Regions from separate parts of the Providencia sp. R33 genome, predicted to be linked through region 1. Evidence: predicted binding sites of a transcription regulator. Region 1 holds the regulator's gene; each other region holds the start of a gene.
What was found. Region 1 encodes Fur, which represses iron uptake genes when iron is present. Its sites were predicted from a motif close to ATAATAATGAGAACNACTATCAA; they were not measured.

Region 1 (7,839 bases):
AATTTTTGGGGCAAACTCAATATTTAATGTCAATGTGGTGATAGGCTACGCAAAATTACGGCATTATTGGAAAATTTAAATCACTAATTAGCAATTTATTTGTTTTAATCTAATTCAAATGAATCGTAAGACCTCTTTTATTTCTTTATTAAATCAATTGGTTGAACCTCATCCTGCGAAAAAACATCATGTGTGATAATGACTGTTAATTAAAATTAATGTGCCGTTGATCATATTTTGGCAACAAAGCCAGTATCAGTGTTGATAATTCGCGTCGCAAAAAATAGGCTAATCACATCACAAATAACATAAGTTATTGTGAATATTTAGATTTAAATGGAAAGTTAAATCGTATTTCGGCCGAAAAAATAAAACATAAAAAATATTAGAGGAATACAAGAATGGTTAATAAACATGTCAATACTGGCAGGAAGTTGCTCGTCTTAAAAATCGCAATCGCGATGCTGCCTATCGCGTATCAGCCAATGACTCACGCAGAACAGTTCCTTGAAGATTCAAAACTCACAGGTGGACTTTATTATTGGCAAAGGGATCGTTCTCGTAAGGATTTGGACCCGAATAGTGATAAATATAAGAAGTATGCAGATAATCTTAAACACTCCACATTCAATGGTAGTCTAGACTTTTCATCTGGCTATTTTCAAGATGTTATCGGCTTAGATTTAGCAGGTTTTACCGCTATAGAATTATCAAACAGTGGCCCCGCAGCACCCAATGAGATTGGATTTAGTGATGCTAAATCACGTTGGGATGAAAAATGGACAGGCGACCGTAGTGGTGTAACGTTTTATAAAGCTGCTGCAAAACTGAAATATGGTCCTTTCTGGGGAAGAGGGGGTTATATTCAGCCTACTGGGCAAACATTATTAGCTTCACACTGGAGCTACATGCCGGGGACTTATCGTGGTTTGGAAGTCGGTGGTGTATTTGATTTTGAGCAAAATGGTGAGCTGAGCATGTCCTATATGTGGACAGACCGTTATAAGGCGCCATGGTACCGCTCAATGTATGATTTCCGTGAAGCGGATGGCAAAACAGGGATCAGTTATTTGCATTCTATTGGGTTTAAATATGATTTTAAAAATAACTTAGTATTAGAAGGGGCTTATGGACAAGCAAAAGACTATATGGATCAGTATTTTGCTAAGGTCTCATATGCTGTGCCTGTAGCTGAACGCGATTTGCGTCTCTCATATCAATTTTATGGTTCTAAAGATAAAGTTTCTGATGGCGGTGTCAATGATGTTTATGATGGCTTAGCGTGGTTGCAAGCGATGACATTAGGCTATACCTATGAACAGTTTGATTTTAAAGTTGAGGGAACCTATGTTAAAGCGGAAGGTAATCAAGGCTACTTCTTGCAACGTATGACGCCGGGCTGGGCGACATCCAATGGGCGTATGGATATTTGGTGGGATGGTCGTTCAGACTGGAACGCCAATAATGAAAAAGCCTTGTACGCAGGTGTAATGTACGATCTTAAAAATTGGGATCTTGCAGGCTGGAAAGTGGGTACATCCTATATTTATGGTTGGGATGCGAAGCCAAGTACGAATTCTCAATATGCCCAAGATGTACGTTTAAAAGAAAGTGCGTGGAACTTTGATATTTTATACACCGTCCAAACAGGCCGAGCAAAAGATACTCTCTTTAAATTACACTTCACCAAATACGATAACCATACCGATATTCCTAGCTATGGTGGTGGTTATGGAAATATCTTCCAAGATGAAAAAGATATTAAGTTTATGGTGATGATGCCATTTACGATTTTTTAATGAGTTAAATAGATAGCGGTTACCATTGTAATAAGTATGATGGTAGCCAACTAAAATGCACATAGCATATTTATGTAGTATCAAACCGATAAATAAAATAAGAAAATACACTTATATTACGAGTTTGAAAATTAAAAATAAGGTGGATTACATTCACCTTATTTTTATTATTCAGTCATTATCCTAGTGTAGAAAAATAAATGTTTATAACGAAGCAATTCCTTTATCACCTTCATTATTGATGATAGGCGCATCATGTTTTACTTTATCTTTTAATTGCGTGACTTTATCCGTATGAGTAACACTATTTTTGACTTTAGCTTGCCCCGAAAGGATCCCGCCTTTTTTAATCGATAAACTGCTGTAGTGAATCGTCCCATGAACTTCGCCGTTATTTTCGATACTAATGGATTCAGAGATACACTCCCCTTCAATTCGACCATTAATAATCAGTTCCTTACAAGTGATATTGCCCGTTACTTGGCCATTTAGCATAACTTTAACGGTATTATCTTTCCCTGTAATATTACCAACGACTTTGCCATAAATGTGGACCTGCTCATTAGAGGTAATATTACCTTCAAACATCACATCCCTCGAAATTATCGTATTCGATTTTTCTTCACTAAGGGTTGGCGTTGATATCGTAACGTGTTCTTCTATCTTAGAAGTAATTTCAGGTTCACGAATGGTAGGGGTTTCTTCAGGGGTTTGTTTGTTTTGTCTTTTGGTGAACATTTTACTTACCTTTTTTTGATTGAAGTATAAGATCAAGAACAGAATTGATAATACAAATGAAAATAAGGTGATGGCTGTATGACGAAAAAACCATCCTATTAAAGTAAGAAACCAGAAGAAAAAACTAGTATTAATGAAAAGATATGTTTTTTTCATCAGTTAATCTCTTACGAAGTACGAGAGCAATCCAAATAAGTCTAGCTAAAAATACATGAATTACATCGTGGAATTGTAATTTAACTTTCTCATTACATTTACTTAGCTTATTAAATTAAAGCAAGCCGAAATTTAGGTCGTAATATATTGAACTTATTATAGACATTAATTAGATAAATCATATGACAGTGATATGAAAAATAGATGCAACGCATACTCTAAATAACGTTATGCATCACTATGATATCATTGTAAATATTCTCAAATAGAGAAGGTGAGTTTATCAGCCAAGTAATATAAAGGATTTGAAGTGAATTGCAACTTATTATAGAACACTTCAATATTTCACCTTAACGACATATTTTAGTGATAAATATAAAGTGAATAAGAGAGATTATGGATATTCTAACTGAGAATGCTTAATTTATCGGCGAATTGACACAATAAAAAAGCCTGATAATGGTTGTTATCAGGCTTTTAAAGAATGGGTTACTATCAAGGTATAATAGTGATTAAACTATTACTCTTTTGCTTCGTGTGCGTCAGCGTTATCGCGGCAATCACCATCAGCACAGTGGCCGTATAAGTATAAACTGTGGTTAGACAGCTTAATACCGTGACGAGCAGCGATATTTTTTTGGCGAGTTTCAATCGATTCATCAGTAAACTCAATCACTTTACCACAATCTAAACAAATTAAGTGGTCATGGTGATGTTGCTGAGTTAATTCGAATACGGATTTTCCACCCTCGAAATTATGGCGCGTAACGATACCTGCATCATCAAATTGGTTCAATACACGGTATACAGTCGCTAGCCCGATCTCTTCGCCCATATCAATCAGCTTTTTATAGAGATCTTCCGCACTGACGTGGTGGCACTCAGGCTCCTGAAGTACTTCCAAAATCTTAAGTCTTGGAAGAGTGACTTTGAGTCCAGCATTTTTCAATGCTTTATTGTTGTCTGTCATGCGGGTTTGTCCTGTATCTTAAATCATAAATTTAACAATAATGAGACATTTTTAACATAAATCCAGTTGTCTTCTAAACTGATTTACAATTATAGGCATGGAAAATAAAAATAGAAACCATGTATTGTCTCATTATTTTGATAATCTCTTATAAGTCTATCCAATTAGGATATTTAATCGATTATTTTAGGCCGAATGATGTTCCGCGGTGGTGCACTTTGAGCGGAAAGGCGTTCAGTCTATGAGTAATGCTTATTTTTAATCGACTAGCCAAGAATTTCAGCTAATGACATTTCTTCAGAGATTTGTTTGACCCAGGCATCCACTCGTTCATCTGTTAACTCAGGTTGGCGGTCTTCATCAATTGCTAAGCCGATAAAGTGGTTGTCATCTGCCATACCTTTTGAAACTTCAAAATGGTAGCCTTCGGTTGGCCAGTGCCCAACAATCACCGCGCCTCTTGGTTCGATGATGTCGCGAATGGTACCCATCGCATCACAGAAATATTCTGCGTAGTCTTCTTGGTCTCCACAACCGAAAAGAGCGACAAGTTTACCATCAAAGTCAATTTCTTCTAACGTTGGGAAAAAGTCATCCCAATCGCATTGTGCTTCGCCATAATACCAAGTTGGAATACCAAGAAGTAGAATGTCAAAAGCTTCAATGTCTTCTTTGCTGCATTTAGCAATGTCGTGAACTTCTGCTACATCTTTGCCTAATCTTTCTTGGATCATTTTGGCAATATTTTCTGTGTTACCTGTATCACTTCCGAAGAAAATACCGATGACTGCCATAAACTGATTAACCTCTTGTTTTTCTAAGAGAGAAAGAAGGAATTTCTCAACTTCTAGAACTCATTTAGAACGAAAATAAATAGAATTTTATGCCTTATTCTGGCGAAAAAACTTTTATAAGTCTGTCAAATTTGTGTGATTTACTAAGATAGCGCTACTTGAGTATTGTCTCATCAACTTGTTGAAGTTGTGACATCAAGATTTCTTCTATTAATTCACTGCGGCTTATGTTTTTTTCTTCAGCTAACTGATTCAGTATAGTTACAGCGTCTTCATTTAGTTTAAGTTCAACTCTGCGTAATCCTTTCACTTTATCGCGTTTTAATTGATTGCGTTTGTTGATCCTTAATTGTTCATCCCGTGATAGCGGGCTTGTCTTAGGTCGCCCAGGCCTTCGTTCCTCAGCGAACAAATCCAGAGTAGTACGATCAGTTTGTTCTTTTGCCATGTCTATAATTGCTAAAAGGGTGTGCCAATAATTCAGCGCGCCATAATACCCTAGCTAATCCCCTAGTGCTATAGCTGCGAGGCGAGGGAATAGGTTTGATTGGCGAAAAAAAGCGCGCTTTTAAGAAAAAAGCACCACTTGTTATGTTAGTGATGCTTTTTAAAGCATTTATTGTGTTTGTTGTTGCCACAAATTGGCGTAAAGCCCACTAGATTGAAGTAAGTCAGTATGTGTGCCTATTTCAGTAACTTCCCCATGACAGATCACACAAATTCTATCTGCGTGTTGAATGGTATTTAACCGATGAGCAATACTGATGACTGTTCTTCCCTGAGTAATCAATGGCATATTCGCCATAATGGCAGCCTCAGACTCATAATCGAGCGCAGAAGTGGCTTCGTCGAGGATCAGTATATCTGGCTCGGTGAGCAAAGCGCGAGCAAGAGCGACTCGTTGGCGTTGTCCTCCTGAGAGGTTTACCCCTTTTTCAGACAGTTGGTAATCGAAGTTATCAGGTAAAGACATAATAAAATCATAAGCGCCTGCTAATTGTGCGGCTTGAATGACTTGTTCTTGAGATGCTTGGGGGACGCTTAACCGAATATTTTCGGCAATTGACCCAACAAATAGCGTACTTTCTTGTAAAACTATACTCATTCTTCGGCGCAATGAAACCGTATCTGCAGCAGCTAAGTCCATCCCATCGATAATCACTTGACCGTGTTGTGGAACATAAAGGCGTTGTAGTAATTTCGTTAGTGTACTTTTTCCTGAGCCAGATGGCCCAGTTATCCCAATAAACTCACCAGCTTTAATGGATAAGGTTAAATTATTGAGCACTTCAGGGGTGTCTGGTTGGTAACGAAAACGGATATTTTGTAATTCAATTTTACCTTGTATTGCTGCTGAGCTTGCAATCCCTTGACGTTCATTTTCAACGGGCTTATCCAAAATGTCACCTACACGGCGCAGAGAGATGATTGTGTGTTGAAAATCCTGCCAAACTTGAGCAAATCGTAAAACAGGTTGTGTTACATGAGCACTTAGCATGTTAAAAGCAACTAATTCGCCTGGGCTAATTCCACCATTTAAAACTTCTTTAACACCAACCCATAGAAGTATTGCTGTGGTGACTTTGCTGACTAGGGTCATTATCTGCCCTGCGATTTCGCTGCGCATGGAGACTTTGAAGTTTTGAATGAGCTGTTTACTGAATATTTTTTTCCATCGTTGGTTAAAATATTTTTCAGTGGCTGTTGTTTTTATTGTTTCTATTCCCGTAATACTTTCGGTCAGAAAGGTCAGTCCATTCTCGTCGGCTTGATAGGCTTTTTCTGTTTGTTGACGAATTATAGGGCCTAGTATCATCCATAAAATAAAAAATACCCCCATAGAGCCCATTAAAATCCAAGCCATAAGAGAACTGTAGGAAAATAAGACAGCAATAAAAATGATGACAAAGATAAAATCAATAAACAACATTAAGGTTGAGCCAGTGAGGAATTGTCGAATATGGGCGAGCTCACGAACTCGTGCAATGATTTTTCCAGTTGGCCTCAATTTAAAATAATTTAATGGCAACGCCATGAGATGGCGGTATATTTTCCCTGATAGTTCAGCACTTATTTGGCTGCTTGTGTGGCTAAATATTTTGTTGCGTAAAAATGCATAGGTGGGCTCCATAATTGCTATCGCAAAAATCGCGATAGCAATGACGTGTAAGTTGGAAATACTTCGTCCAACCAAAACCTTATCGACAAGGTTTTGAAATAAAAGTGGGCTGATTAATGCAAATAATTGGATAACAGCTGAAAGAATGAAAATATTTCGCAGTTTACTATATTGGCGTAATATCGAGGGAACGAACCAACTGAAACCAAAAGCTTTTTTTTGCTCTGTTTCTTGCTGTTCCTTAATTAACAAAATATCCAACTGAGCATGTGTATTGAACGTAATATCATGGATAGCTTGCTGCTCGTCATTCTCTGGGTTGATAAACACAATTTCGTTTTTGTTATCTAAAATTTTCCACGTACCCTCAAAATAAACCAATGCAGGTAGTGGGAGTGAATTTAATTGTGAGCGAGATAGTGATATGAGCTCAGTTTCATACCCTAAAGTATGAGCACACTCCCGGATATCCCATTCTGTAGGTGAGGTAGCTTGCAGTCCTATAGCATGATGGAGTTGCTCTTTTGTTACGTTTTTTTTGTAGTAATTAGCTATCCAAACGATGGCTTCCAAGCCGTTATTATTCATCTGTTCCATGATTATTTTTCTCTCATAGCATTCGAGGTATATTCGTTAATCGGGCTAAGAAGGTAATCGATAACACGCCGTTTATCGGTTTTAATTTCTGCCACAATGGAAAGACCCGGAGTGAGCTCAATTTTTTCGCCTTCAACCAGCAATGATTTTTGATGTAGGCCAATTTGCCCTAAATAAACCAACCCCAAATTTTCATCTTGAGTACTATCCCTTGAAATTGAAAGAATTTCACCATCAACCGTCCCATAGCGGGTATAAGGAAATGCATCTATTTTGACTTCGGCTTTTAACCCTTCATGAATGAATCCAATATCTTTATTCAGAATCTTAATTTCAGCGAGCTGGACATCGTTATTCGGGACAATAGCCATTAATTGCTGTGCAGGTTGGAGGACAGCACCAATTGTGTATGTGGTAAGCTGCTGAACAGTACCATCAACGGGAGCTCGAATAATTTCAAGCTGATTTCTTTCTTGGTTTTTTAATAACTCTTGGTCAAGAGAGACTTGCTTAAAAGCGGCTTGCTTATATTTTTCATCCCATTCTTGGTTTTTTTGTGCTTTTATCCGATCTCTTTTTTTAACTAATGCATGATGTTGACTATCTAAAATAGATAACTCGGATAGTTTGGTTGTTTTTTCTTTTTCAGCAATAAGTAATTCGCGT
Region 2 (7,839 bases), 490 kb from region 1:
CCCTATACTACAGCATTATCGTTATAATTTTTACGCAGCTGGCCAGTTGCCTCATCAACAATAAAACCAAAGAGGTCATCGTATGGAGTTACACACATTAGCATTATTCAGTGCTACCGTGATCCCACTGATTTGTACACCAGGCCCAGATATTTTATTTATTTCAGCGCAGGGACTTTCAGGAGGGGCAAGTGCCGCTTGGAAGGCTAATTTTGGCATTATTTTAGGCTATGTTGCCCATGCAATACTCGCAGCACTTGGCCTTGCTGCGATTGTTGCAGCATCACCGATGGTATTTCACACAATAAAATGGGTTGGTGTTGCCTATGTGGCATACCTTGCCGTACGGATGATCATGTCTGCGATGAAAGCCAGTGACGTCAAAATCCAAAAGGTATCGAATAAAGCCGTGATTGGTAAGGCATTTTTAACCAGTTTTTTAAACCCAAAAGGTTTACTGGTGTATTTTGCAATTTTGCCTAATTTTATTCAGTTGAGCGAAAGTGTTGCGATCCAATCGCTCATTCTTTCTGCCACTTTTATTATTTCTTGTGTAGTGATTTATGGGGTCATTGGCGTGTTGTTTGCATCCATGCATAAAAAACAAGGTTATAACGACAATAAACGCCGCATTACAGAAGGTGTGGCTGGTGGCTTGTTAACCTTTGCAGCCATAGGGTTAGCCGCAAGCTAACGCGGTAATAATTCAATCCAAATCAACAGGCTATCGGCACTAAGGGGAGTCACTTCACCTTCGCCGATATCTGGTAACCACCAACCACCTTGTCCAACTCCCATTCGGTTACAGTTCCCGCCAGACACCGCCCATTCGCCACTTAGCACAAAAACTAAGCCAGCTTGGTTATTCGGTAATTTACACGTTTCTTTCACTAAAGTGCTTTTTGCTACCCAGCGATCCGCTCGGAAAATAAAATTCAATAGCTGTGTATTCGGCTGGCTCACATTTATCGCCGCGTATTGCTGGGCCGAAAATTGGGCGCTCTCTCCAACATGGCTCAACTGCTGCATAAAATTTTTATTATCAGTTAATGTTATGTTTTGGTTATTGAGCAGGATAGCTAACCTTTCACCTTCGGCGTAGCGTTTAAGGTAGCTATCTTGATTAATCGTCGCGATGCTTGCACGTAATGAATAATCTGAAGCCACAGGCCAGCAAAAAACTTCTTGGCTAGCCCCGCCTCCATCATTCCACTTGAGGTTTGGCAAATCGGTGATATCAAAACATTTAATTTTCACATTACCTCCCAAAACGTTGTTATTCACTGTTTTAGATTTCTACCTAGAGTCGCAAAGTTAATCTTTCAAGGCAATGAATTTACAACGATAATGTGACTAATCGCGCTTCTCTTTAATTAAATAGTGACATAACCGACCTAATGTTTTCATCGCTTCTTCAATAAGCTCAGTCCACGTAAAAGAGACATTTAAACGGAATGCATGGTTAAACTGGTCACTTGTTGAAAACATACTCCCAGGTGCAATGCTAATCCCTTCTTTTAACGCTAATTGATACAAGCGAATTGCATTAAATGGTGGTTCGAATTCTAACCACAAAAAGTACCCACCTTTCGGCATATTCACCTTCACGGAAGACGGCATATATTTGGCTATTGCCCCTAACATCTGGTGTTGTCGCTGTTCCATCGTGAGTCGCAGTTTACGCAGATGGGCATCATACCCCCCTAAAGAGAGGTATTCCGCAATAGCAAGCTGTGTAGGCACACTGGCTGACACTGTGCTCATCATCTGTAAGTGCTGAATTTTCGTGGCGTGATGCCCCGCAGCGACCCATCCCACTCGATAGCCGGGAGCTAAACATTTCGAAAATGATGAACAATGGAAAAAGTGCCCTTTCGTATCTAACGCTTTTGCTGGAATAGGCTGCTTATTACCAAAATATAATTCCCCATAAACATCATCTTCAATTAATGCAATTTGATGTTTATTTAAAATATCCACTAAACGTTTTTTATTGGTTTGTGGCATTGTCCCGCCCAGCGGGTTTTGGTAATGCGTCATTAACCAGCAGGCTTTAATCGGGTATTTGCTGGCAATATCTTCTAATGCATCAAGGTCAATACCAAATAAAGGATCGGTTTTAATAGCGATCGCTTTGAGTTTTAACCGTTCTATAGCCTGTAATGAACCATAAAATGCAGGAGATTCAATCACCACCCAATCCCCTGGCTGGGTGACAGATTGCAGGCTTAGCACCAGTGATTCCATCGCACCTGCAGTGATCACAATTTCATCCGGGGCGACATGAATGCCTTGCGTTGCATAACGCTGGGCAATATTTCGGCGTAATTGCTCATTTCCCGGCGGCAAGTTAGCGGGCGTATTAAATTTGGATAAACGCCTTGCGACAGATGCCAATGATTTGGCTAATTTAGGGTCATCCAATAAGGCAGGTTCTGGAAATGCGGAGCCAAATGGGATAATATCCGGATCCTTGCAAGCTTGTAATACCCCAAATATAGAGGCGTTAATCTCTACATTTTCATTTAAATGGAGTCCTTTTCCCCCTTTAGCTGCCGCAAAAGCGTTATTTCGGTTGGCCACATAGTACCCAGACTGTGGACGTGCGGCGACCCATCCTTGGCTTTCAAGTAATTGGTAAGCTTGTACCACGGTCATTAAGCTAAGACCTGATTGCTTAACGCTTTCCCTAAGTGAAGGTAATCTGTCACCAACTTGCCAGATATTGTCTTCAATTTGTTGACGAATTTGCGCTGCTAACTGTTCATATCTCGTCATAGCCGCCTCAACTGTTATAGTTAATAACTCAATAATTGTTACTATTATAGTTTATCGTCTCATGTTCTACTTATCCACACATTCACCTGACTTTTTTTAACTATAAGCACAAAACATTTTTAGTCGGATTGCGATACTTAGCATTCCGGTGTACGCAATTTTTTTGCTAGGGATAAGCGCCTCGATTGTGACCACCAAGGCTTTAAATGCAGCGTGCCATTAACATATCCACTCAGGGGTCAATATGTTTGGACTAACTGCGCTGGAACTTGCCCGTATACAATTCGCGTTTACGGTCTCGTTCCATATTATTTTCCCAGCCATTACGATTGGGCTAGCAAGCTTTCTTGCGGTGCTACAAGGCTTATGGCTAAAAACACGTGACGAAGACTATATAAAACTGTTCCATTTTTGGACCAAAGTTTTTGCGGTTAATTTCGGAATGGGTGTGGTATCTGGATTGGTGATGGCATACCAATTTGGTACCAACTGGAGTTTCTTTTCAGATTTTGCGGGCGGAATTACGGGCCCATTACTCACTTATGAAGTGTTAACCGCGTTCTTCCTTGAAGCGGGTTTCCTTGGCGTCATGCTGTTTGGCATGAACCGCGTGGGTGAAAAACTGCACTTTTTTGCCACCTGCATGGTTGCATTGGGTACCATCATTTCCACTTTCTGGATTTTGGCATCCAACAGTTTTATGCAAACGCCACAAGGCTTCGAAATCATCGACGGCCGTATCGTCCCCGTTGATTGGTTAGCGGTCATTTTCAACCCATCTTTCCCATACCGCTTATTGCACATGACCACGGCAGCGTTCCTTGCGGCGGCATTCTTTATTGGTGCTTCTGCGGCTTGGCATTTACTCAAAGGCAACAAATCCAGCGCGATGAAAAAAATGTTTTCCATGTCGCTGTGGTTGATTTTAGTGTTAGCGCCTCTCCAAGCGTTAATTGGTGATGCGCATGGCTTAAATACGCTGAAACATCAACCGGTTAAAGTCGCTGCGATGGAAGGCCACTGGGAAAACAAACCGGGTGAAGCGACACCGCTTATCTTGTTTGGTATTCCAAACCAAGAGAAAGAAAAAACCGAATATGCCATCGAAATTCCGTATCTTGCGAGCCTGATTTTAACCCACAGCATTGATAAACAAGTACCTGCGTTAAAAGAATACGCACCAGAAGACCGACCGAATGTATTCATGGTGTTTTGGTCATTCCGCGTGATGGTCGGTTTAGGCTTATTAATGATAGCCGCTGGGGTTTGGGGATTATGGCTGCGTTACCGTAAAAATCTGTATGAATCCAAAACCTTCCTGCGCTTTATGTTCATCATGGCACCATCTGGATTAATTGCCATTTTAGCGGGCTGGTTTACCACGGAAATTGGTCGTCAGCCTTGGGTGGTGTATGGTTTGCAGCGCACCTCAGACGCCGTCAGTGCCCACGGTGAAATGCACATGAGCATCAGTTTAATCGCCTTCTTTGTGGTTTACGGTGGGGTGTTCGGTATCGGCTACATGTACATGATGAAATTAATTCGTAAAGGTATCGCGGAGGACGCAGCTCATGGGCATTGATTTACCTCTCATTTGGTTTGTCATCATCGTATTTAGTATGTTGATGTATATCGTTATGGATGGCTTCGATTTAGGGATTGGTATTCTCTATCCTGCCCTAAAAGATAGCCAAGACCGTGACTTAATGATGAACAGTGTTGCCCCCGTATGGGATGGTAATGAGACGTGGCTTGTGCTCGGTGGTGCTGCCTTATTTGGTGCATTCCCCCTCGCTTATGCCATTGTGTTAGATGCGTTATCAATTCCTCTGACCTTTATGCTATTAGCCTTGATTTTCCGTGGTGTAGCATTTGAGTTTCGCTTTAGAGCAGACGAATCTCACCGCCGTCATTGGGATCACGCGTTCATTTGGGGTTCTATTTTTGCCACATTCGTTCAAGGTGTTGTCGTGGGTGCCTTTATCCAAGGTTTCCACGTGGAAAATCGCACCTTTATGGGCGGCTACTTTGATTGGTTTGCCCCTTTCCCACTGTTTTGTGGTTTTGGTTTAGTTGTCGCATATGCCTTACTGGCATGCGGTTGGCTAATCATGAAAACAGAGGGGCACCTACGCCGCACGATGTACCGCATTCTTCGCCCACTAACCTTATTGATGGTTGCAGTGATTGCGGTTATCAGCTTATGGACCCCAATGCTTAATACAGCGATTTTTGACCGCTGGTTCACGCTGCCAAACTTGTTCTTCTTCTTGCCTGTTCCATTATTGGTTCTGGGTTGTACATGGTTAATCTTAAAAAGTGCGAAGCGCCAGCAACATGACAGCGTGCCATTTTTATCCGCATTGATGTTGATCTTCCTCGGCTTTACTGGTCTTGGGATTAGCATTTGGCCGACGCTCATTCCACCCGCAATTAGCTTCCGTGACGCGGCGGGTCCCTCTGAAAGTTTAGGCTTTATGTTAGTGGGCGCGTTATTCATTATTCCTGTTATTTTGGTTTATACCTATTGGAGTTACTATGTCTTCAGAGGAAAAATTACCCCAGACCAAGGCTACCATTGATACTGCAGTGGTATCCCCTTGGTGGAAAAAACTCGGTTGGATGGCAATTATCTGGCTAGGAAGTGTGTTAGCGCTATTTGCTTTCTCTTCCGTGTTTAAGTTGATGATGACCGCCGCTGGGATGAAAGTGAAGTAGATAACTCAAGTGCCTTATGTTGATACTTAAGGCACTTTTTTGTTTTATGTGAGGCAGATAGGATGAATATAAATGGTTAAATAATTAATAATCGTGATATGATAATGATAATAATTACCAAATAATAAAATTATCATTAACGAAGGAGACCGTCCGTGGCTACTGAACAACCCGTTGAAAAAAATATCTACCGCCCGGCGCCACCGCAGCTTATTCAAGTTAAATCCATTACTGATGTTAGCCCTTCTATTCGAAGCATCACTTTCACAGGTGAAAAGCTTGCGGACTACCCAACCGATAGCGAAGGCGGGCATTTAAAAATCTTTTTAGCCCCTGACTTAACCAGCCAACCCGCTCTGCCTATCCTGAGTAAAGAAGGTCGCAGCTGGCCTGAAGATAAACCTCGCCCATTTGTGCGCACCTATACCGTAAGAGCAATTCGCCCTGATGTTAGCGAAATCGACATTGAATTTGCCATGCATGATGGAGCGACAGGGCCTGCCTATTTATTTGCCCGTGATGCTAAACCCGGTCATTGGATGGGGATCACTAACCCTGGCGGCCCAGACCCGTTACTACCAAATCGCAAACACTATTTTATGGCTGGTGACTCCAGTTCTCTGCCTGCAATTGGCGCATTACTCGAAAAAATGCCAGCAGATGCCCAAGGAAAAGTGGTGCTACGCATGGATAACCCAGCGGATGTACGCTCACTTAAAAAACCGGCTCAAGTTGAAATCATCTGGATTTGTGGCGATATCAGCAAAACCGCTGAATTAATTAGCACATTTAAATCATGGGATATTCCCGCCACTGATTGTGCATTTTGGATAGCAGGTGAAGACCAGATTATTCGTGATTTACGTCGTTTTGTTCGCCGTGAAAAAGGGTTTGGCCGCGATGACATCTATGCAATTCCCTATTGGAGACATGGTTATGATGAAGAAGGTTATCACCATGAACGTCATGCAGTAATGGACAACCCTGACGATTAATTCCGTTTAAATTACCCTCAACGCTTATCAGTTGCGTTATCGCTGATAAGCGTCTCCCTACCCGTTGCCTCTGCTCATTTTTCGTTTATTTGTATCGAATCCCCCTATCCTACGCATTTTTTTATTGCGATAAATGTTATGTTATAACATAATAAAAATAGACATCATCAAAATAGGAAATGACAGTGCATAAACACACATTATTAAATACCGCGCTCAGTGCCATTTTTGCCATTAGCAGTTTTTCTGCTATTGCACACGGCTCACACAGTCACGCACATCCGCAATCAGAAAAAGCCCTTCAAGCTTCAAAAGGCATTTTTGAAGATTCTGATGTCAAAGACCGTTCGTTAAGTGATTGGCAAGGCGTATGGGAGTCAGTTAATCCTTTATTATTAAATGGAAAGTTGGATGCTGTTTTAGAAAGTAAAGCGCAGAAAAATAAAGATAAAACCGTTGAAGAATACCGCGCTTATTATAAAAAAGGCTACGCCACAGATGTTGACAGTATTGGCATCGAAAATAACGTGATTGAATTTACCCAAAACGGTGTCGTCAATAGCTGCCAATATGCCTATTCAGGCTATAAAATTTTACATTATACTTCGGGTAAAAAAGGCGTTCGCTACCTGTTTGAATGTCAAGATGCTAAGTCTAAAGCGCCAAAATACATTCAATTTAGCGACCATATCATTGAGCCGCAAACGTCAGGACATTTCCACTTATATATGGGTAATGAGTCACAAGAAAAATTACTGGGGCAATTAGAAAACTGGCCAACCTATTACCCGTATTCATTAACTGATGAGCAAATTGTTCACGAAATGCTGTACCATTAATCATCAGTAATTGATAAAAAATATGCCCCAGTAATCACTTATGGGGCATATATTCGTTGCTATTGAGGTAAATCAATTAGTCGTTATAGGCCAATAACGCTTTATGGCACAATTGGGATCTTACACAATCATCAATGGTAAAGTTCACCATTGAGACCATTTCATCACTACTGAAACGTTGTAACGCATCCGCAAGACCAGACTGCACCCCATCAGGTAAATCGCACTGGGTCACATCCCCATTCACGATAACCGTGACGTTTTCCCCCAAACGCGTTAAAAACATTTTCATTTGGGTGACCGTGACATTTTGCGCTTCATCTAAAATCACAACGGCATTTTCAAAAGTTCGGCCTCGCATATAGGCAAATGGCGCGATCTCTACCTTCGCAATTTCAGGCCGCAAACAATATTGCAGGAACGAACTCCCTAACCGTTTCGCTAGAACGTCATACACAGGTCGAAAATATGGCGCAAATTTTTCTGACATATCCCCCGGTAAAAACCCG
Region 3 (7,839 bases), 410 kb from region 1:
GGCATGGTACGTTTTAGGCAACAGACTCAACATAATTTGCTGTTTAATCAAGGAATCAAAATGAAGAAACTGCTTCCCCTTTTAATTGCGATGAGTTTTGTGGGTCTCAGTACCAATAGCTTCGCAGACGATTTACTGCAGGTTTACCAAAAATCGAAAGAAAGTAACCCTGAGTTAAGAAAATCATTGGCTGAACGTAACCAAGCTTTTGAGAAAATTAATGAAGCTCGTAGCCCATTATTACCTCAATTAGGTTTAGGCGCAGGGGCTAGCTATGGCAGTGGTTACCGTGATGCAAATAATACCGAAAGTACGGGTTTAAATGCCTCGCTGAAATTAACGCAAACTGTTTTTGATATGTCGAAATGGCGCCAGCTGACGATCCAAGAAAAAACTGCAGGTATTTCTGATGTCACTTACCAAACCAGCCAACAGCAATTAATTTTAAATACGGCAACTGCATACTTTAACGTTTTAAAAGCAATTGACGCATTATCTTATATTGAAGCCAATAAAGAAGCGGTTTATCGCCAATTAGACCAAGTTACACAACGTTTTAACGTTGGTCTTGTTGCAATAACTGACGTGCAAAACGCCCGCGCAAACTACGATAGCGTTATCGCGCAAGAAGTTGCAGGTCGTAACGACTTAGAAAATGCGATTGAAAAACTGCGTCAAGTCAGCGGTGTGTACTATAACCAACTGGCATCTTTAAATATCGATCGTTTTAAAACTACTGAGCTGGGCGACATCAACGCTATCTTAAAAGAAGCGGAAGAACGTAACCTTAGCCTGTTAAGTGCGCGCTTAGCTCAAGACGTTTCTCGTGAAAACATCCGTTTAGCAGAAACAGGTCATATGCCAACAGTTAGTCTTGATGCATCAACCGCAGTGACTAATACCTATAACCACGGTAGCGGTTACAATAATAGCTTAACGGGTAAAGGCGCAAGCAACAGTTATAATGGGCAAAATAGCATCGGCTTAAATTTAAGCATTCCATTATACACTGGTGGTGCGACTAGCTCACAAGTTGAACAAGCACAATACGGCTTCCAAGGTGCAAGCGAGCAACTGGAAAGCGTTTATCGTAATGTAGTTCAGTTAGTGCGTTCATCATTTAATAACGTCTCTTCATCTATCAGTAGCATCAATGCATACAAACAAGTTGTTGTCTCTGCACAAAGCTCGTTAGATGCAATGGAAGCCGGTTACCAAGTGGGGACTCGTACGATTGTTGACGTATTAACATCAACCACTGCGCTGTACCAAGCGAAGCAAAATCTGTCTAATGCACGTTATGACTATATGATTAACCAGCTGAATATTGAATTTGCTCGCGGCACATTAAATGAAGATGATATTGCGCGCTTAAATGCGAACTTAGGCAAAGAAATTTCTACTGAGCCAAGCAGTATTATTCGTAACACCAATGCCCCTAAGATTAAATAATTTGCGCATTTAATTTTAGACAAATAGAATGACCCGCTGCTTTGGCGGGTTATTTTTATCAAAGCTCAACAGAAACCCCCTAAATCATTCGTTTTGCCCAAATTGAATCAGCTAAAACAGTTTTACCTTCCCTCAGTGGCAAAATTCAGTCAATTCTCACTTTAGTTATTATTAAATAGTTCAAAAAACAACCTTTAATTAATTTATTGATATTTAATAAAAATATTCATTTTTCTTTTTAGTTTTGAACCACCTTTTCTCAAAAAAGAGAAGAAAGTTACAAAAATGATAATTTCAATCTATTTCTGCCATATTTCTGCTTTAATTTTCGACGGTTATCCCCTATCCTAGAGGTAACTTATAAAACATCTTACTTAAATCTTATTCAGGGTAATTACCATGACCATGAAGCGTACCAAAAATATTAATCAAAACGCCTTCCGCAAGTCTTGGCGTTCATACCGTTTAGCGCCTGTCGCAGTCGCTGTTAGTGCGGTATTTATGCTTTCTGCCTGTGAAGAAAGCGATGAAACGGTATCTCTGTATACCAATGCACAAGATTGTAGCCAAGCAAATCCATCTCAAGCAGATCAATGTACTCTCGCTTACAACAATGCATTACAAGAAGCCGCAAAAACTGCGCCTAAATATGAAACACAAGCAGACTGTATTGCTGAATTTGGTGAGTCTATGTGTACTCAAGCCCCTGCTCAAGCAGGTCTTGCAGGAACAAGCTCAACCAATGGTGAACAAACCGCACAAGCACAAAGTAGTGGCGGCAGCATGTGGATGCCACTCATGATGGGTTATATGATGGGTCGCATGATGGGCGGTAGCGCAGCATCTCAGCCACTGTTCAGCTCGAAAAACCCAGCAAGCCCAGCAAACGGCAAGTTTGTTGATGCATCAGGTAAAAGCTATGGCCCTGCAGTTGCAGGCGGCCGTTCAATGAGCGTACCAAAAACGGCAATGGCACCTAAGCCACCGACCACATCAACTGTAACTCGTGGTGGTTTCGGTGACACCGTTAATAAGCAAGCAATGGCCCAACGTTCATCTTCATCTGCAAAATCAACGTCTTCTTCCCGTTCAATGGGTGGTTGATCTGTAATGAAACGAGTTCCTATTGTTGAGCGCCCGAATTGGCGCGAAAAAGCATCTGAGTTTGGTTTTGAATTTCACACCATGTACGGCGAGCCGTACTGGTCTGAAGATGCGTATTATCAATTCACTCTGGCACAAATCGACGAAATCGAAGATGCAACTGCTGAACTGCATCAAATGTGCCTAAAAGTGGTTGAACGTGTTATTGAAAGTGACGAATTACTGGCACGTTTTCAAATTCCTAAACACTGTTGGGAATTTGTCCGTAGCTCGTGGAAAAGCGAACAGCCTTCATTATATTCAAGGCTCGATCTTGCCTACGATGGCGTCAACCCACCGAAGTTACTGGAAAATAACGCCGATACGCCAACATCTTTATATGAATCCGCATTTTTCCAATGGATCTGGTTAGAAGATCAAATTGAAGCTGGCAAACTACCTGAAAATGCGGATCAATTTAACAGCATTCAAGAACAGTTGATCGAACGTTTTACTCAGCTTAAAGATCAATACGGTTTCCGTCTGCTACACATGTCTTGCTGCCGTGATACGGAAGAAGACCGCGGCACAGTGCAATATTTACAAGACTGTGCCAATGAAGCGGGCGTTGCTACTGAGTTCTTATATATTGATGAAATCGGTTTAGGTGAAAGAGGCGAATTCACAGATACACAAGATCAGGTTATCAGTAATCTGTTTAAGCTGTATCCATGGGAGTTTATGCTACGCGAAATTTTCTCTACCAAGCTGCAAGATGCGGGTGTTCGCTGGTTAGAACCTGCTTGGAAGAGCATTATTTCGAACAAAGCGTTACTACCAATGTTATGGGAAATGTTCCCTGATCATCCAAACCTGCTTCCGGCTTATTTTGCTGATGGCAAAACGCAGCCTGAGCTCGATAAGTACGTGATTAAACCGCTGTTTTCCCGTGAAGGTGCCAACATCCGTATTATTGAAAATGGCAAAGAAATTGCCGCAGCGGATGGCCCATACGGCGAAGAAGGTATGATTATTCAACAATTCCACCCACTACCGCAATTTGAAGGTAGCTATACCTTAGTCGGGAGCTGGTTGGTGAATGATCAACCAGCGGGGATTTGTATTCGTGAAGATAAAGAACTGATCACCCAAGATCTGTCTCGTTTCTATCCACATACAATCATCGACTGATCAATTCCTCGATCACAAAAGCCCAATCAATTGATTTTGTTTGGGCTTTTTTATACCTTAAAAAAAATGACAACCTAAAATATCCGTGCGATTTGATCGAAATATGACGAAGGAATTTCTCTAAATAGTTCGAGTTGTAGCTAAGCGGCAAACCAAGTCATTCAAGTATGTGATTAAGATGACTAAGAGAAGCCAACAACGTTACAGCCTGAAATATGACGAAAATATTCCTCTAAATAGTTCAGGTTGTAACTAGGCGGCAAACGAGGCAATTCTTAGGAGCATACATAAGTATGTGACTAAGATTGCAGAGTGAAGCCAACAACGTTACAGCCTGAAATATGACGAGGAAGAACCGACGATGACCGACATCATACTCAACGACCCCGACACAATTCCTTCAATCGGTGTGCTTACCTCTTCTTCACCATCCCAAGCTCCTAAAATGGGTAAAATAGGCAGGTAATGTTCTGCGGATGGATTCGATAATTTGCCATCTTCCCTTTCTAGCCCTTTAGTGAGCGGGTGTGGGAGAGCTTTGCTTTGCAAGTTATCGTAGACAAATTGTTCAAAAGACAAAGCCCATGGATAAGGCTCTGCTTGTGCATTTTGCCAATTCATCGCCCGCAGATTATGCACCACATTACCACTGCCCATAATAAGCACGCCTTGCTCTCTGAGTACCGACAATTTTTTACCTAATTCGTGGTGCCAAACCGCAGGTTTTGTGCCGTCAATGCTTAGTTGGATCACCGGAATATCAGCTTCCGGGTACATGCGCACTAAAATCTCCCATGTCCCATGGTCAAGCCCCCACTCTTCCTTATCAAGGTAAATAGGTTCTGGTGCTAATAAATCAGCAACCTGCTGAGCAAGTTCTGGTGAACCTGGTGCTGGGTATTCAATTTGGTATAACGCTTCTGGAAAACCACCAAAATCATGAATCGTTTTAGGTTTTAACATCGAGGTCACCGCCGTACCACGAGTGTACCAGTGCGCTGAAATCACCAATATCGCGTTTGGACGAGGTAAGGTTTTACCGAGCTGCTCCCACGCTTTGGTATAAGGATTGTCCTCGATAGCATTCATTGGGCTACCGTGGCCTATAAAAATCGCGGGGATCTTGTTATTTACGACTGAAGTATTTACCGACATGATGATTTCAACTCCAACTCAATTAGTTTCTACTTACAGCATACGCTTTTGTGCAAAAAACACAGTGGCCTAATTATGAGTATGATCATCAAAAAAATTGAAAAGGCCACGAGGTGTGCAACTCAGTGGCCTTAGTTAGATTCTATATGCTTAACGTATTATCAATAAATTAAATAACTTAGCTTAAATTAGCCTATTCATATTTAAGTTAAAAAAACGAGCTCTTCCTCAAAATACAATGAGGACATTCCTCTAAATAGTTCGAGTTAGCGCAAGGCGGCAAACGAAGTCATTCTTAGGAGCATACATAAGTATGTGACTAAGATGGCTAAGAGAAGCCAACACCGCCACCGCTTGAAATACGACGAAGACATCCTCTAAATAGTTCGAGTTGTGACTAGGCGGCAAACGAAGTCATTCTTAGGAGCATACATAAGTATGTGACTAAGATGGGTAAGAGAAGCCAACACCGCCACCGCTTGAAATACGACGAAGACATCCTCTAAATAGTTCGCGTTGTGACTAGGCGGCAAACGAAGTCATTCTTAGGAGCATACATAAGTATGTGACTAAGATGGCTAAGAGAAGCCAACACCGCCACAGCGCGAAATATGACGAGGATCAGCTCGCTTTCTTTTCAAGCTGCAAACGATATTGAACTAAATCCTCGATAGTCACTACCGTCAGACCATGTTGCTTACCGAATGCCGCCACATCTGGTGTACGAGCCATTGAGCCATCATCGTTGGTCAATTCACATAACACACCTGCTGGTTTGAAGCCTGCTAATAAGGCTAAATCAATAGACGCTTCTGTATGACCGCGGCGTGCTAATACACCGCCTTCACGAGCCCGTAATGGGAAAACGTGGCCTGGGTGGTTTAGGTCTGCTGGCACTGCGTTATCCGCAATCGCTGCACGAATGGTTGTAATACGGTCTGCGGCTGAAACGCCTGTCGTGACACCGTTAGCCGCTTCAATTGTTACGGTAAAACCCGTTTGATTTTGGCTGGTGTTATTTTCCACCATCATTGGCAGTTCCAGTTTTTTGCGACACTCTTCAGTGATACACAGGCACACAATGCCGCTGCTGTAGCGAATGGTGAATGCCATTTGCTCTGCGGTCATAGTTTCTGCTGCAAAAACTAAATCGCCTTCGTTCTCACGATCTTCATCGTCCAGAACAAGAACACCTTGGCCTTGACGTAAGGCTTCGAGAGCTTTTTCAACACGTTCGATTGGATTACCGAATTCGGAAAGTAGCGTATGATCCATGGTAAAAACCTCTTAAATAGTTATTAACTAGTTACCAGAATCAAGGCAGTCTTAGGATTACGAGAAATGATGAATAAATAAATTACCTATAAATGGCAACCTACCTATTCTTCAGGTATGCAGAACATGATTGTGCATTGTCGCACAAATATGCAGATACAGTTAATTCTCTCCCATCCGGACTATAACCGTCGGCTCCAGATTCACACTGGATCTGCTGACCTTTATCACCAAAATGATAAAGCGCTCGCGGGCTTCATGCGCGTTGCATGTTACCGCCGGTGGGGACTTTCACCCCGCCCTGAGATAAACGCAATTAATATAACGCCAATAATTCTACTACGCAACGGTGCTTTTCAAAATTGGCGAGCCTCTCACACTTTTGGTCAAAAAATATGAATAAAAACCTAGAGTTATCAGGGGTAATTAAAAATGCAGGAATAACTGTTTGCCCATTAGGTATAAAAAACCAAAAATACGTAAATTATCCTAAATATCTAGACAAACATCACACTTAACTGAAATAACCCATCAGTTTGTATAATAATAGTCAGTAATAAGAACACAATTAAAGGAATAGCACCGTGAAAAAGTACCGTTTTATCTTTCCCATTTTTTTAGTGATTGGCATCTTATTTTTAATCGGAACGGCTTTTGCGCTTTATTCCAGTATGGATATGGCAAAAAATGGCATCAAAACAACAGGGGTAATCACTGATCTCGATATTAGTGTTTCGGAAGATAAGTCAAAAACCTATTTTCCAATTATCGAATTTACCACCCAAGAAAATCAACAAATCGAGTTTCGCTCATCAATGGGGAGTAGCAGTTACCGAAACAGCATCGGTCAATCCATTGATATTCTTTATAATCCTGCAAATCCGCAAGATGCCATTATTGATTCACTGTTTGGCGTATATGGCCTGAGTATTATTCTAGGGATTTTCGGCGGTGTATTTACGTTAATTGGTGGCATTCCTGTTTTGCTCGGTGCCGCCAGTAAGAAAAAAAGCACCCGTTTGTTGCGTGAAGGTACGCCAATTCAAGTCAAAATCACGGGCGTTGAAGAAAATACCATGATCCAAGTGAATAGGCGTTCTCCTTACCAAATTATTGCAGATGTGCATGATAAAAGTACAAATTCAATTAAGCGTTATAAAAGTGAGAATATTTATTTCGACCCATCGCCTTATATTGATAGGGAAAATGTGACCATTTACCTCGATAAAAGTAATGCCAGTAAATACTACATGGACATCCGTTTTTTACCTGAATTGAAATAATCTTAAAATGATCATCTTGGGTAATTCAACCTTCAAGATGGTCATTTCTCCCTCAGTCTCATTCCCCCTTGCCCCCTTGTGCGCCAAGTATCATCTGGAAACAGGAAAAGAGTTTATTACCACGACAAGAGGTATTACACTACTCCCAACTCATTTCTTAAAAAATTTAAGGACCCGCGAATGCTCGATCCGAAAAAACTTGAACAAGTTGCTCGCCAAATTCAAGGTGCATTACCCCAAGGCGTACGTGATTTAGGTGAAGATTTTGATAAAAAACTGCGCTCACTGTTACAATCGCAACTCGGCAAATTAGACTTAGTCAGCCGTGAAGAGTTTGATATTCAAACTCAAGTGTTGTTACGCACTCGCGAAAAGTTAGCCAAAATGGAACAACGCATCA
Region 4 (7,839 bases), 1.4 Mb from region 1:
ATCACCACTAAAGTACATGCCTTTAAAGGTAGAGAAATAGGTTTGCTCGAAGCGTTCGTGATCGCCAAATAAAGTACGGGCTTGGCCCGGCCATGAATCGACAATCACTAAGTTACCTTCGGTTGCCCCTTCAATAGGTTCACCAAGGTTATCCACAAGTGCAGGGCGGACACCAAAGAAAGGTAATGTTGCGGAGCCTGGTTTTAACATAGTTGCACCTGGCAGCGGCGTGATCATAAAACCACCCGTTTCGGTTTGCCACCATGTATCAACCACTGGGCAACGGCTGTTACCAATTTTCTTGTAGAACCATTCCCACGCTTCAGGATTAATTGGTTCGCCAACAGAACCAAGAATACGTAATGAGCTACGGTCGGTACCTTCAATCGCTTTGTCGCCTTCCGCCATTAATGCACGGATAGCAGTTGGCGCGGTATAAAGAATATTGACTTGGTGCTTATCAACGACCTGACTCATTCGATTAACGGATGGGTAATTTGGTACACCTTCAAACATAACGGTTTTTGCGCCATTGGATAATGGCCCATAGAGTAAGTAGCTATGACCCGTTACCCAGCCTACATCCGCAGTACACCAGTAGACTTCACCTGGATGGTAGTCAAAGGTATATTTAAATGTGAGTGTGGCATAAACCAGATAACCACCTGTGGAGTGGAGAACACCTTTAGGTTTACCTGTTGAGCCTGAGGTATACAGAATGAACAGCGGGTCTTCCGCGCTCATTTCTTCTGGTGGGCAATCAGCGCTAACCCCTTTGATAACATCATGCCACCATAAGTCGCGACCTTCGACCCAACTTGGAACATTGCCTGTACGTTGGTAGACAATGACATTCGCAACAGTAGTGACTTGCGGGTTGGTTAATGCGTCATCCACATTTTTCTTCAGTGGAATCGCACGCCCTGCACGTAAGCCTTCATCAGCGGTGATAATCAGCTTTGCTTTACAGTCAATAACGCGACCAGAGACAGCCTCAGGAGAGAAACCAGCGAAAATGACCGTATGGATAGCGCCGATACGCGCACACGCTAGCATGGCGACAGCGGCTTCGACGACCATTGGCATATAAATCGCCACGACATCCCCTTTGCGGATGCCTTGTTTCTTTAAGACATTAGCAAACTGGCTAACATCGTGGTGCAATTCACGATAAGTGACATTTTTTGACGATGAAGGGTCATCGCCTTCCCAAATAATCGCTACTTGGTCGCCTTTTTCAGCCAGATGGCGGTCCAAACAGTTTGCACTTAAATTTAAAGTGCCATCTTCAAACCAACGGATATCGATATGTCCAGGGTCAAAAGACGTGTTCTTAACACGGGTGTACGGTTTAATCCAATCAACGATTTTTCCTTTTTCGCCCCAAAATCCTTCAGGGTCTTGAATCGAGCGTTGGTACTCATCGTTATACTGTTGTTCGGTAATTAGGGCATTTTTTGCAATTTCAGCAGGAACGGGATGTTTAGTTATTTGAGTCATATTATTATCTCCTTGCAAATGTTAATACTATGTCAAAAAACGGTTAACTAAAGCACGAAATATAAATTTGTTTTTCTTTTGCGCGGAAGATCACGTATTAATTGTAATGAGATTTGCAGGATTATCATTTGATGCTAAATCCAGTATTGAAATATAAATCTAAAAATATTGAAAATGTTGGATGTAAAGAAAAATAAATCGTGGAGATATTGGTATTAGTTACTGTATAAACTAATTCTCATAGGGAATGCAAAAGACCACAATTTCATCATGGATTTGATAATGATTTTCATTAACAGAAAAATAACTATAATAGAGAGAAATTCACAAGGTGCGAAACTACGCAAGTGCCATACCCTATGAACCTTGTGGTGAAAATGAGAAACATAGTGGTATTTACGTCACTGGAGACAATAAAATGAGTTATACATTACCTGCTTTACCTTATGCTTATGATGCGTTGGAACCACATTTTGACAAACAAACCATGGAAATCCACCACACTAAGCACCATCAAACCTATGTGACTAACACCAACACGGCGTTAGAAAAATTACCTGAATTAGCAGGTCTGGATATTGACGTTCTGATTCAAAAATTAGACCAAATTCCTGCTGATCAACGTACCTTCGTGCGTAACAATGCGGGTGGTCACTCAAACCACAGCATGTTCTGGAAAGGTTTGAAATTAAATACTGAATTAAAAGGCGACTTGAAAGCGGCTATCGAGCGCGATTTTGGTAGCGTTGATGCATTCAAAGAGCTGTTTGAGAAAGCAGCTGCAACTCGCTTTGGTTCAGGCTGGGCGTGGCTGGTTCTGAAAGATGACGGTAAATTAGCCGTTGTATCAACTGCTAACCAAGACAACCCATTAATGGGTGAAGCGATTTCTGGTGCTTCAGGTTACCCAATCATCGGTTTAGATGTGTGGGAACACGCATATTACCTGAAATTCCAAAACCGTCGCCCTGATTATATCAAAGCGTTCTGGTCAGTGGTTAACTGGGACGAAGCAGCTGCACGTTTCGCTTCAAAAGCTAAATAATTAGACTTTTTAATTAAGTTTCAATAGGCGTAGCATCGATGGTGCTGCGCCTTTTTTATTTCCTGCCCGTTTGATTGTTATCTTGAGTGGCATTCTTTATGATGAAGGCTTCATCACCAATTTATGTGGAGAGCGCAGCCTATGTCATTCCTACCCCAAGTCTTTGTCGGTAAAGTCCAAGCAACGCAATCTTGCGGCCGAAGTGCGATTCATAAACATGCGGTAGATGGGTTATTGATGTTGGGGCAGCTTGGGTTAGAGGGTGATGAACAAGCAGAAACGCGTTTTCATGGTGGGCCTGATCGAGCGCTTTGCCATTATCCTCGTGATCACTATGAATTTTGGCTGAATGCATATCCTGAACAAGAAGATTTGTTTATGGCATCAGCATTTGGTGAAAATATATCCACACAGGGAATGACCGAAGATAATGTATTTATCGGTAACATTTATGCGTGGGGGGATGCACGAATTCAGGTTACTCAACCTCGCTCACCTTGCTATAAACTCAATGGCCTAACTGGTGTGGAAAACTTCGCTCAAATCATGCAAGACAACGGCCGTTGTGGGTGGTTATATCGTGTGATTAAAACGGGGAATGTCAGTACTAATTCACCGCTAACGCTATTGAGCCGCAACAGTGATGTTTCAGTACAAGAGGCGATAATGATTGCATTTCACGCCCCCTATGATGAGCAGCTGTATCGTAGGCTCCTGAGTGCAGCAGGGTTATCAGCTAGTTGGAGCCTAACGATGCAAAACCGCCTTGATAATCACCGTATTGAAGAATTTAACCACCGTTTATTTGGCAAACGCAGTTAGGACTGACCAATAAATTGCTGGTACCAAGGTGTGCCAGCCATAAGTTCTGCATGGCTGCCTTGAGCAATAATCTCTCCATCTTCCATATAGACGATGTTATCTGCTAAACACGCAAGGTTAGGGTGATGAGTAACTACAATGCGAGTTTGCTGACCCGCTAGAGTGATTAGGGAAATCACGGAAGCGGTATTGATGGTATCAAGGCTTGCTGTTGGTTCATCCATTAAAATGATATCTGGGTGGAGCAGAAATAGTCGTGCAATACATAGACGCTGTTTTTGCCCGCCAGAAAGTGCCATGCCACTCGCGCCGACGTCTCGGTTTAGAAAATCAGGAATATCCTCAAAATTTAACTTTGAAAGCAGAGTGTTAACCTCTCGGTCATCAATATTAGAATTTTCTAATGTTAAGTTTTGCCGTACGCTACCGCGAAAGAGCGCGCTGTCTTGCAATAAAACCCCACGCTTCGAACATAACGCTTCTTGCGATAATTCCATCAGGTTTTTATTACCGTAACTAACGGAGCCTTGAGTCGGGTCTTGTAGACGAGCGAGTAAGCTTAAGAGGGTACTTTTCCCTGCGCCAGATGGGCCAACGATGGCTGTGAAAGTATTTTGAGTAAAATTGACGGTAATGTTATTTAAAATTCGTTTTTTTTCATCGTTATAGAAAGATAACTGTTGGCAACGAATATCCTTATTCTCAGGGGCAGGGGCTCGATAGGGAAATACTAATTCAGGGGTAATCAACGCGGATTCGACCTGTTCAATCGATTGTTTTGCTTGTCTTAATGATTGGTTTAAATGCGAAAGAAGCCAGATTGGTTCAATAAACCGCGCTAATAATACCATCCCCGCTAACCATAAGCTTAATGGCATGTCACCTTGGTTCATTTTTTGAATACCTAAATAAAACAATGCGATGAAAATGATTTGGATAGCGCTTGAAAACAGTAAATGGAATGGCAAACTTTGGCGCTGTAATTGTTTCTGTGTTTGATACTGTGATGCTAACGCACTCGTGAGTTGTTGGTGCTGAGATTGGCTAACGCCTGCACGGCGGATGAGTGGCTGGTGGAGCGCAAACTGGTCGAGTTGGCGAATAACATCTTGTTCAGATACATGGGTTTGCTGCTCAAAAAATACCATCTTTTGACCACAAAGGCGCAAGGTAAATAATAAAACCAGCCCTATAAATAAAAGCAGACATCCAAAAATAGGTTGGTAAATAAATGCCCCTAATACAACAGTGAATGGCGTGATTAACCCGCTAATAATGGGATGCAATAGATGTGCAGGGACTGACATAATGTGTGAAACGGGCCCTGCCACTAAGTGATTGGCATTTTTGATCGGCTGTAATGACAAGGGTAAGTGGCGAATTAACGCGTTAGCAAGGTAGCGCATCACTAATCCACCCGCTAAGTAGCCTTTTTGGGTGGCAATAAAGGTGGTCAGAAAGGCAATCAGGCTACATGCAGCCAATAAAGTCATCGGCATGATAATGTCTAACGACCAACTGAAAATAACATACACCAGTAATAGCCCGCAGAGTCCATCTAAAATAGCCGCGAATACCATCCAAAAAATGGCGCTGCGTACCGTATATAATAAGGACTTAAGCATGATTTTCCTCCAAGGCACTCAGTAATTGCTGATAATCCATTGATATTTCGGCTAGATCTTTGTGAGAGCCTTGTGCTATCAGTTGGCCTTCTTTCATAAGCAAGACGCGATTAGCGAGGTTTAAGCTATCTAGATGATGCGTGACGAATACGCAGGTTCGCGATTCAGCATGTAATAGCGATAAGACCCGCTGAGCATTTTGCGGATCCAGCGCAGAGGTAGGTTCATCGAACAACAATAACGGGGCTGGGGATAATAAGGCTCGTGCAATGGCGAGTCGTTGGGATTCCCCGCCAGATAACACGATTTCTTTTCCTATCACACTATCAAGGCCTTTAGGGGATTGCTGCACCAATGGTAATAAATTGAGGGCCTCAAGGTAGTAGTGCAAGTCACTCTCTGTCGCGTTAGGGGCAAAAAGCTGCAAGTTTTCCCTTAACGAGCAGGGCATAGGCTGCGGGTTTTGCATCACAATGGCCACTTGTTGATTTAACGTGGCTAACGAAAGTTCAGGAAGCGGTGTTTGGTTAAATAAAACAGTGCCTTGTGAAGGGTCTAAAAAGCGTGCCATGAGCTGTAATAATGTGCTTTTCCCTGCACCGGATGGCCCGACTATCGCGATGAGTTCACCGCCAGTAATATCGATATCAACCTGAGACAAAAGGTTTTTATCGCCAAGAGTTACACTGACTTGAGTCAGTTGGAGGTGGCAAGAGGTTGTATCGAGTATTTTCTTACCGTACTGCATTTCAGGCTCATTTAATAATTTCTCAATGCGTTGTGATGCACTGACCGCAAGGTTTAATGCATCAGCACCGTGCCCCATCGCTGCAACGGGGGCTGCGATGCTTTGTATTAGTAGAATAAATAGAATGACTTGAGCGAGTGAAATTGGGCTGGGAATCAGCATCACACCCAAAATGACCCAGAAAGACAGCAAGGTAGCACTGATGCCGATTTGGGTGAGTGAACTTAATGCCCCAATTTTACCAATCCAACGAATAAAGGCGGTTTCAAAATCTTGTAGTGCGAGTGATGCTCGTTTTTGTATTCCTTGATTTGGGTATTGCCTAGCGAATAACGGGTTATCGGCTAATTCAGCATATTGGCTATAGAGGTGCGCCATGGTGCCATTGCGAGCTGCATATAAGTGTTGGTAGCGTGGTGCTCGCATTGCACGGAATAAAAAAACTGCAGCGACTAAAGGGAGAAGGCAAAAAAGCGTTAATAAGACGCTTTGCCACAGCAAAATGAGCACGGCGGCAACAGGTACGACTATCAATTTGGTGAGATCTGCAGGCGCATGAGCGGTTAATTGGTGGAGGTAGCGGACATCACGGTCAATCACCTGTGAAATACCATCTCTACCTTGCTGAGCAAAGTGGTTTAAGGGTAATTTTCCTATCTTATCAAGTATCTGTAATCGCAATTGGTGGCAAAGGTGGCTATCTGTCTGGTGTGTGAGGTACATGGCGAGAGTTTGGCAAACTAACCAGACTATCCCCCCAATGCAGGCGATAATGACCCAGTTAACATATTGATGAACGGGAGATATGGCAATTTGGCTGATGGCCACCCATGGGATGAGAGAGCAAAGACCTGCGATGGCTTGTAAAATCACAGCAACCAGTAAAATTGAGCGATAGGGACGAAGCAATGTCCAAAGTGCGCGGTACATACAAAACCTCCATAGCGAATCAGTCACTGTAATTTATTTCGCTTTATTTAAGGGATTTAGTTGTTTTGCTTACCAGACTATTTGTTTTGTTTGCAGGGCAGAAAAGAGTGACGTTTCCTGTGTTTTGAGTAAGATAACGAAATGACATTGCAAGAGGGGTGGGGAAAGTAAGATGCAATATGATTTAAATGACCTCTATTATTACGTCAAAGTGGTCGAACATGGCGGCTTTTCCCAAGCTGGTTTAGCATTAGGGATCCCAAAATCCAAGCTGAGCCGACGTATTGCCGATTTAGAGCAAAAGCTCAATGTTTCATTGATTTACCGCTCAACACGCCAATTCCATGTTACGGAAGTAGGCCAAGTGTTTTATCAACAGTGTAAGAATGTGGTGGATGAAGCAGAAATCGCCCATGAACTTATTTGTTCTGTACAGTCCCACCCCAAAGGCACGATTAAACTTTCATGCCCAGTGGCGTTATTGCAGGTTTACTTGAATGAGCTGCTGGTGGATTTTATGGTGCAATATCCGGATATTGATATTCAAATTTTAGCGGTGAATCGCCCCGTTGATGTGATAAGTGAAGGGTTAGATTTGGCTATCAGAGTGCGTTCTTTACCCCTTGATGACTCGGGGTTGACGATGAAAGTGCTGGGGTATTCACGCAGGATATTGGTCGCGAGCCCACTGTTATTTGCAGAACAAGGTGCACCAATTGAGCCTGAAAAACTAGTGGATTACCCTATTTTGGCAAATACGGAACATTCGCAGAATTACACACTGACCTTAAAAAATAGCGACGATCTCAGCTTTACGCAGCATTTTACCCCTAAATTAGCGACAACCGATGTGCTGACTTTGTACCGTGCGGCGCTCAAAGGGATTGGTATTGCGAGGTTACCTTATGGGGTGGTGGAAAAGGAAATTGCGGCGGGGGAGCTGGTGGAAGTGTTACCTGAATGGCGTTTCCCTGAAGATATTATTCATGCGGTGTATCCTTCTCGCAAAGGGTTGTTACCTTCCGTGCAATTATTACTGAATTATTTGGCTGATAACATTTCTCCGTCAGTAAAATAAAAATCCCCCGATAGCCTAATGCTACCGAGGGGTCATGCGTTATTTATTGCGTTTCAGGAATACGGCCAAATTTGCCACTGTTGAAGTCATT

Region 2: a site for Fur is predicted at 5,595-5,617, ahead of J6836_RS08775 (siderophore-interacting protein). Genes of this name have one in related genera too.
Region 3: a site for Fur is predicted at 4,951-4,973, ahead of ygiD (4,5-DOPA dioxygenase extradiol). Genes of this name have one in related genera too.
Region 4: a site for Fur is predicted at 1,777-1,799, ahead of sodA (superoxide dismutase [Mn]). Genes of this name have one in related genera too.

Annotation. Positions count from the first base shown of each region.
Region 1 covers NZ_CP072453.1:2,353,476-2,361,314, reverse strand. The annotation lists gene chiP (chitoporin ChiP) at 402-1,799, shown strand; gene J6836_RS11155 (bactofilin family protein) at 2,004-2,537, opposite strand; gene fur (ferric iron uptake transcriptional regulator) at 3,214-3,663, opposite strand; gene fldA (flavodoxin FldA) at 3,930-4,457, opposite strand; gene ybfE (LexA regulated protein) at 4,612-4,905, opposite strand; gene J6836_RS11135 (type I secretion system permease/ATPase) at 5,074-7,173, opposite strand; gene J6836_RS11130 (HlyD family type I secretion periplasmic adaptor subunit) at 7,176-7,839, opposite strand, start outside.
Region 2 covers NZ_CP072453.1:1,864,413-1,872,251, forward strand. The annotation lists gene J6836_RS08745 (LysE family translocator) at 83-694, shown strand; gene J6836_RS08750 (HutD/Ves family protein) at 691-1,257, opposite strand; gene J6836_RS08755 (aminotransferase-like domain-containing protein) at 1,354-2,778, opposite strand; gene J6836_RS08760 (cytochrome ubiquinol oxidase subunit I) at 3,023-4,360, shown strand; gene cydB (cytochrome d ubiquinol oxidase subunit II) at 4,350-5,360, shown strand; gene J6836_RS08770 (DUF2474 domain-containing protein) at 5,317-5,496, shown strand; gene J6836_RS08775 (siderophore-interacting protein) at 5,652-6,491, shown strand; gene zinT (metal-binding protein ZinT) at 6,671-7,330, shown strand; gene phoH (phosphate starvation-inducible protein PhoH) at 7,407-7,839, opposite strand, start outside.
Region 3 covers NZ_CP072453.1:2,764,580-2,772,418, forward strand. The annotation lists gene tolC (outer membrane channel protein TolC) at 61-1,452, shown strand; gene J6836_RS12970 (DUF1190 family protein) at 1,852-2,556, shown strand; gene J6836_RS12975 (glutathionylspermidine synthase family protein) at 2,563-3,726, shown strand; gene ygiD (4,5-DOPA dioxygenase extradiol) at 4,054-4,881, opposite strand; gene ribB (3,4-dihydroxy-2-butanone-4-phosphate synthase) at 5,503-6,156, opposite strand; FMN riboswitch at 6,318-6,469, opposite strand; gene J6836_RS12990 (DUF3592 domain-containing protein) at 6,741-7,439, shown strand; gene ubiK (ubiquinone biosynthesis accessory factor UbiK) at 7,620-7,839, shown strand, end outside.
Region 4 covers NZ_CP072453.1:3,781,562-3,789,400, forward strand. The annotation lists gene acs (acetate--CoA ligase) at 1-1,500, opposite strand, end outside; gene sodA (superoxide dismutase [Mn]) at 1,919-2,545, shown strand; gene yiiM (6-hydroxyaminopurine reductase) at 2,687-3,367, shown strand; gene J6836_RS17780 (ATP-binding cassette domain-containing protein) at 3,364-4,992, opposite strand; gene J6836_RS17785 (ABC transporter ATP-binding protein) at 4,985-6,670, opposite strand; gene J6836_RS17790 (LysR substrate-binding domain-containing protein) at 6,843-7,748, shown strand; gene J6836_RS17795 (pirin family protein) at 7,792-7,839, opposite strand, start outside.